2 linked regions of the Pseudobacteriovorax antillogorgiicola genome follow. The protein of the gene in region 1 interacts with the protein of each later gene in a pairwise test. Links are inferred from orthologs where the notes say so. Each region holds a gene or a part of one and is shown on either strand. Other genes may lie near its edges. The genes, in order: ftsH and hflK.

Region 1 (3,292 bases):
CATGCTGCAAAGAATGCTTTATAAGCTTGAGATTGGCTGCATCATCTTTACCGAAGCCAATTCCAGGATCAAACCAGATACTATCATCCGCGAAACCTGCCCGCCTCAGGCGACCAGAAACCGAATCATAAAAGCTATCGATCTCGCCAATGGCTTCGTCGCCTTTGAGAGGAGCAGTTTGCATCTGCTTTGGGTCCTTGTGCATATGCATCGCGATGTAGATCATGGACTGCTTGGCAAGCACTGCCAAGGTCTCATCATCAGCACCACCTTTGATATCGTTTACCAGTTCGACTCCATAGTCGTGAAGCCGAGTCATGATATTCGGTTTGTTGGTATCGACGCTTATGGGGCAGTCGAATCCCCCCTTCTTGAGACGGTTTAGCACAGGCTCAAGCCGGGTCCATTCTTCCTCTTCTGAGACGTATTCAGCCCCAGGTCGGGAAGATTCAGCGCCTAGATCGATGATGTCAGCACCTTGCTCCACCATCTGCCAAGCGCGATCGAGGGCTAAGTCGGGGTCCAAGAACTGTCCCCCGTCGGAGAAAGAGTCTGGGGTCAAGTTAAGGACCCCCATAATCAATCCACTGCGGTTTAGGTTCCCTGCGGTAATGGCTCCACTCCACTTGGTTTCCCTTGCCCTTCGTCGGCAGGGGTTGTCGCAACGTCTTCGGACTTCACCCCCGCAAGCGCGGCTTCCTTCTCTTTAGCAATACGCTCTTGATACGCTTGCTTCTCTTCTTCGGTAATAATCTTCTCGCCTTCCATAACGGCGTTGATAGCCTTGGAGTCGAGAGTTTCACGAATGAGAAGTGACTCAGACATCTCAGTTAGAACATCACGCTTTTCTTTGAGAATCCGCACTGCGGTATCATACCCCTCAGTGATAATGCGTTTGACTTCAGAATCGATATCGTTAAGAACTTGCTGAGAATAGGTCTCTTGATGACCCCACTCACGGCCCAAGAAGACCTCCTGATCGCCTCCAGAAAGGGCAATTGGACCAAGTTTGTCACTCATTCCCCAGCTACAAACCATCTTTCGCGCGATATCTGTAGCCTTCTGAATGTCGTTTCCGGCACCAGTCGTCGTGTGACCAAAGACGATTTCTTCTGCAGCACGTCCGCCCATAGCATAGGCAATCATCCCCTGAGCATACTCTTTCGACATGGACAATCGATCTTCCGTTGGCAGAAGGACGGTCACACCTAGAGCTTGGCCACGCGGGATAATCGTGATCTTATGAACTGGGTCTGCGCCTGGAACCATTTTGGCAACGATGCAGTGCCCCGCTTCGTGATAAGCTGTGTTGCGCTTTTCACTTTCGCTAATGATCATACTTTTGCGCTCTGGACCCATAAGAACCTTATCTTTCGCGCTCTCAAAGTGAGTCATTGAGACTTCCTTTAGATCTCGTCTCGCAGCAATCAGAGCTGCCTCGTTAACGAGGTTCTCTAAGTCTGCACCGGAGAATCCTGAAGTTCCCTGCGCTATGATGTCTAGGTCGACATCCTTTTTGAGTGGTGTTTTTCTCGTGTGAACCGCAAGAATTCCTCGACGACCACGAACATCGGGCTTAGGTACATAGACCCGGCGATCGAATCGACCTGGCCTCAGAAGTGCGGGATCAAGGACATCGGCACGGTTGGTCGCAGCAATCAGAATCACGCCTTCATTCGTCTCGAAACCATCCATCTCAACCAGAAGTTGGTTCAAGGTCTGTTCACGTTCATCGTGACCGCCACCAAGACCAGCGCCACGTTGACGACCGACAGCATCGATCTCATCGATAAAGATAATACAAGGGGCTTGCTTCTTCGCTTGTTCGAACAAGTCACGAACCCGGCTTGCACCAACACCCACAAACATTTCCACAAAGTCAGAGCCCGAAATACTAAAGAACGGTACTCCAGCTTCTCCTGCGATAGCCTTTGCAAGGATTGTTTTACCGGTTCCCGGAGGGCCCACCAAAAGAACACCCTTAGGGATACGGCCACCCAAGCGAGTGAACTTTTTAGGGTCTTTGAGGAAGTCGACAATTTCTTCCAGCTCGTTCTTCGCTTCCTCAATCCCTGCGACATCTTCAAATGTGAGCTTAGACTGATTTTCGTTTAGCATCTTTGCTCGGCTTTTGCCGAAGGACATGGCCTTGCCACCACCGATCTGTAATTGACGCATGAAAAAGAAAAATAGGAAAAGAAGCAGCAATAAAGGCAAAGAGTTCAGAAGAAGCGCCTTCCAAACGCTTTCCTCTTCAGCCTTTTTGTAACTTACAGAAATTCCTTTTGCGACTAGCTCTTCAGGTTTGATCGTTTCCTGAGGAACGGTGACGCTGAAGGTATCGCCGAGTTTTTTGGTAACGATCGTTTCTCGCTCACCGATTTCGACTTTTTCTATTTTATCCTGCTCAACAAGAGCCTTGAATTCGGAATACTGTACTTCCTGCGCCTCATCTCTTTGGGCAGACATCATGTTGAACATGAGAAACAGCATGAATAAACCAGCAAGCATCAACGACACTTTCAACTGCTGATTTGATTTTTTGGACTTTGACATAAACCCCTTTCTCCCACTGAGAATAGACAATCAAACTAGAATATATCTGTTAGACCCTTTTTAAAAGTACCAAGATTTAATGTAACCCCTCATTTATCAGTAACTATCCATGAGAACTCCTTAAGTGGTCCCGATGACCCACGTCTTAGGAGCTCTGGACTCGTTGTCTTTCGCCACCCAGGTGCCATCCTGAACCAGAAAAGCCTTTCCCTGGGGTGGAATCAGCACCTTCCTGCCCAAGCACAGCAGAGATTGATACTGAGCTTGCCGGGAAGGAGAGGCCACTTTCCGTTGCACTAAAACCTGTCCCGATTGAACCTTGACCACCTCCGTGCCCAAAATCTCTTCGGAATAATTAGAGGAGGTCTTCAACTTCCGCCACAATCTTAGCAGAAGGCCGCGACGGATTCCTTCTTCCGGGACATACTGCCTCAAAAAGTTGGCAATGACCCGCCTCCCGACCGCCTCCGGCAAGCTTTCAATCTTCGACCAAGGTAGAGAAGTCAGTCCTTTCACAGGATAACAGTCATCTATAAATCGAAGGATCTCATCCATGTCACTGGCTGCCTCAGCCACTCGTCGCTCAGCCCCTGGAAAAAGCTGATTGAGACGAGGCATGAGTTCGTGACGAATCCTGTTTCGGCTATAGACCAGTTTAGCATTGGAGGAATCCTCTCGATAAGGTACTTTTTGCCCGGCCTGTGTGGCATCGATCCAGCCTTTTGACACCTGAAGA
Region 2 (3,212 bases), on another replicon or contig:
AGACCAGCTAAAACTGGCCTAAGCCCACTTTTTTTCCCCATCGAAGGAAGACACTTAGCTGTCAGTTACGATCAAGTAGCTTCAGAAACTCTGAGTCAGTGCCAATGACAAGGTTACTCTTAGGGAGTGTTTTCTTATAGGCGTCCATGGTTCTCATGAACTCATAAAATTCTGCATTGCCTCGCAGTGACTCCGCATAGATAGCAATCGCTTCAGCATCCGCCTTACCCATGATTTCCTGAGATTGGCGATAAGCATCCGATTCAATTTCTTTAAGGTCAAGATTCATTTGCCCCAGGATCTTGGCCTCTTCACCTTTACCAACAGAGCGTGTTTTCTCTGCAATTCGATTCCTTTCAGAGATCATACGATCGAACACTTTGTCCTCGACTTCCTGAACATAGGCAATGCGAGTAATCAAAACGTCAACCAGCTCGATCCCTAGTGAATCTAATTCTATTTGCGCCTGGGCCGTGATCTGTTGCGATAGCTTTTCCCGACCAGCCGTGACTGGCTCAATCTCTCCTGTAACTTTTTCGTCTGTGGTTTCATCATTTTGCTTCACCTTTTCAATAATATCGTTAGTGTTGCGTACTGCCTCTACCAGGTTGTAGTTGGAAATTACGTTTTTAGTTTTACCATCCAAAATACCCGTAATCCGTTGCAAGGCTAAACGTATATTCTTAACTGCCTTAAAAAACGTCTCGGGATCTTTAATCCGCCAGCGAGCGGTGGTGTCCACAAGAATAAACTTTTTATCCTTTGTTGGTACCTGGGCTGGATCTCCATCCCAATGCAAGATACGCTTGTCGAAGTAACTGACATTTTGAATGAACGGCGCTTTAAAATGAATTCCCGCATCGGTCACGGGCTTTCCCATAATCTGACCAAACTGAGTGATGATAGCTTGTTGTGCTTCGTTAACAATATAAACTGAAGAGTTGATCAGAGCTACCACAGCAACGATTGCAGCAGCTATGAATCCCACTTTTCCTGACATGTAACGCTCCTATTTAGCTGATTGATTCGCAACTGGTAATTGTCCATAAATAGGCATCAAGCCCTTCACCCCTTCATCGACGACCGTAACATTACTAGCATTGCTTAAGACTTCTTCCATGGTTTCAATATAAAGTCGCTTGCGGGTCACTAGAGGAGCTTTTTTATATTCAGTTAGCTGTGCTTTGAAGCGATTAGCGTCTCCACGAGCTTTGTTTACAGCTTCCTTTGCATAGGCCTGGGCTTCTGCTATTTGCTGCTCTGCCTTACCACGAGCTTCTGGAATGATGCTATTATACTTTCGTTCTGCTCGGTTGATCGCCTGCTCCTGCTCCTGCTTGGCCGCATTCACATCATTAAACGCAGCTTTTACACGATCTGGAGGAGTCACCGACTGCAGCTCTACCGTTGTCAGGCGAATCCCTAGATCGTATTGATCCAGAGTTTCCTGCATCAAATCTTTGACATGTGTTGCGATTTCCATTCGACCTGTAGTTAAGACTTCACCCACCAAACGATCGCCCACCACTCGCCTCATCACCGACATGGACACATCGCGGATGGCCTTCCGCACATCCGCAGCGCGGAACAAAAATCGCCATGGATCACTGATCTCGTATTGAACCATCCACTCCACATCAGCGAGATTCAAGTCACCAGTTAGCATTAAGCTTTCGCTGTTCACCTGTTCTCTAGTTCGGGCCCGGTAGCCAAAAACTTCTTCCTGTCGCCTTTTTGATTTAACTTTATAGACTTGGTCTACCCAAGGAACCTTGAAGTGCAAACCAGGCTGGCTCGTGTGAATGTACTTACCGAAGCGGGTGACCACTCCTTCCTCGTCAGCCTCAACCGTATAAAAGGCCTTCAAACCACTCAAAACCGCAATAAAAATCAGTATACCTAGTAAGATTTTCTTAGGATCTGCACCCGCACCTCCACCGCCAGATCGGCCATTACCTTTCTTTTTCGCGCTGAAGATATCTCTCACTTTTTCCGCATACTGGTCAAAGTCACCGTTACCTTGTCCCATGACAATGTGCCCTTATTAAATTTCATTATATTCCCTTAACGCCGCCTTATTATGGACTGTTTTGGTAGTTAAAACTAGGTCTCTCGGGATTGCAGATGAGTTTTTTTACCATCCACTTGACGTATCGTTGGCAATTCGAATCAATCGGGTTATAAGAAGGGCTTAATGATAACAGGAGGGCTTTCTTGCGCGCTGCAATTTTTATCGACGGCGGATATATACAATCCCAGTTTAAACATAATCACATCGATCCGGACTGGGAAGAAATCAGTGATTTCTTACTCGAACCTCTACGCCAACAAGTTCCTTTGGACCTTTTGCGCTGCTATTACTATTACTGTGCTCCTTGGATGTCCCAAGAACCCACTGAGTCAGAGCTCAAGCGCATGGAAAATCATAAAGAGTTTGTCAGCGACATAGAAAATTTGGATCGCTGGGCCATGAGGCTTGGCAAGTTAGAGAAGCGCTGGGACGGAAAAAAAGAATATTTTGAGCAAAAGCGCGTGGACGTTTTACTTTCGGTTGATCTAGTTCGTCACGCTGCCGCTGGACATATTCAGCATGCCGTACTTGTGGCTGGGGACAGCGACTTTGTTCCTGCCGTTGAGGCTGCGAAGGAGCACGGCGTTACAGTATCTCTGTGGTGCGGAAACTTTCGCACCGTTCACAAAGATCTTATCGCCCTGGCAGATGAGGTTCACACCTTCCGCTGGGATGAGTTTCCTAGGTTTGTCTACGTCGACCCCAAGCCAGCAAAGCCCAAAGGCGGCAATAGCTCTAATAACAAGGGTGCTACAACGAGTAAAGGCCCGAAGAAAGACGACCAGGGACCCAAAAAGGGCACTCAGCAGAACCGAAGTCGAAACAATAATCGCAATTCAAATCAGCAAGGTCGAGGACGACCACGCCGCCATGAAAAGAAGGATGCGAAAAAAGAGCTTCAGTCTGCTGGAGACAAAAGTTCTTGGACGGAACGCATTCGCAAATGGTGGGAAGAAGACTAGCCAACTACACGGAGCCAGCTCATATTCGGAATACTCGACTCCTCTCAGGCGCAGACAAGTAGTCCCAGGGCTGATAGAATGGGGCTTGTGGCAATTTCCTGAAACACAAGCTCAGCCATTCTGTTGGAGTTTAAATGAAGAAAACTGTTCTAGCTGTTACCACCTTCTTCAGCATCACA

Evidence for each region.
Region 2: the proteins of ftsH (region 1) and hflK interact in binary tests that used the Escherichia coli proteins (3 or more experiments, as listed by UniProt). The link is inferred for Pseudobacteriovorax antillogorgiicola from one-to-one orthologs.

What each region holds. Positions count from the first base shown.
Region 1 is NZ_FWZT01000025.1:68,938-72,229, forward strand. What follows is about bases 76-3,044. They hold ftsH (ATP-dependent zinc metalloprotease FtsH), read right to left. Parts: upstream 2,557-3,044; coding sequence 595-2,556; downstream 76-594. Other genes in these bases: folP (dihydropteroate synthase), read right to left, coding at 76-577; tilS (tRNA lysidine(34) synthetase TilS), read right to left, coding at 2,677-3,044. In the rest of the region: more of folP, read right to left, coding at 1-75; more of tilS, read right to left, coding at 3,045-3,292. UniProt on the Escherichia coli protein: Acts as a processive, ATP-dependent zinc metallopeptidase for both cytoplasmic and membrane proteins. Plays a role in the quality control of integral membrane proteins.
Region 2 is NZ_FWZT01000005.1:102,028-105,239, forward strand. The notes cover bases 20-2,908. They hold hflK (FtsH protease activity modulator HflK), read right to left. Parts: upstream 2,030-2,908; coding sequence 1,010-2,029; downstream 20-1,009. Other genes in these bases: B9N89_RS08245 (response regulator), read left to right, coding at 20-22; hflC (protease modulator HflC), read right to left, coding at 62-1,000; B9N89_RS08260 (NYN domain-containing protein), read left to right, coding at 2,215-2,908. Outside these bases: more of B9N89_RS08245, read left to right, coding at 1-19; more of B9N89_RS08260, read left to right, coding at 2,909-3,033; B9N89_RS08265 (hypothetical protein), read left to right, coding at 3,168-3,212.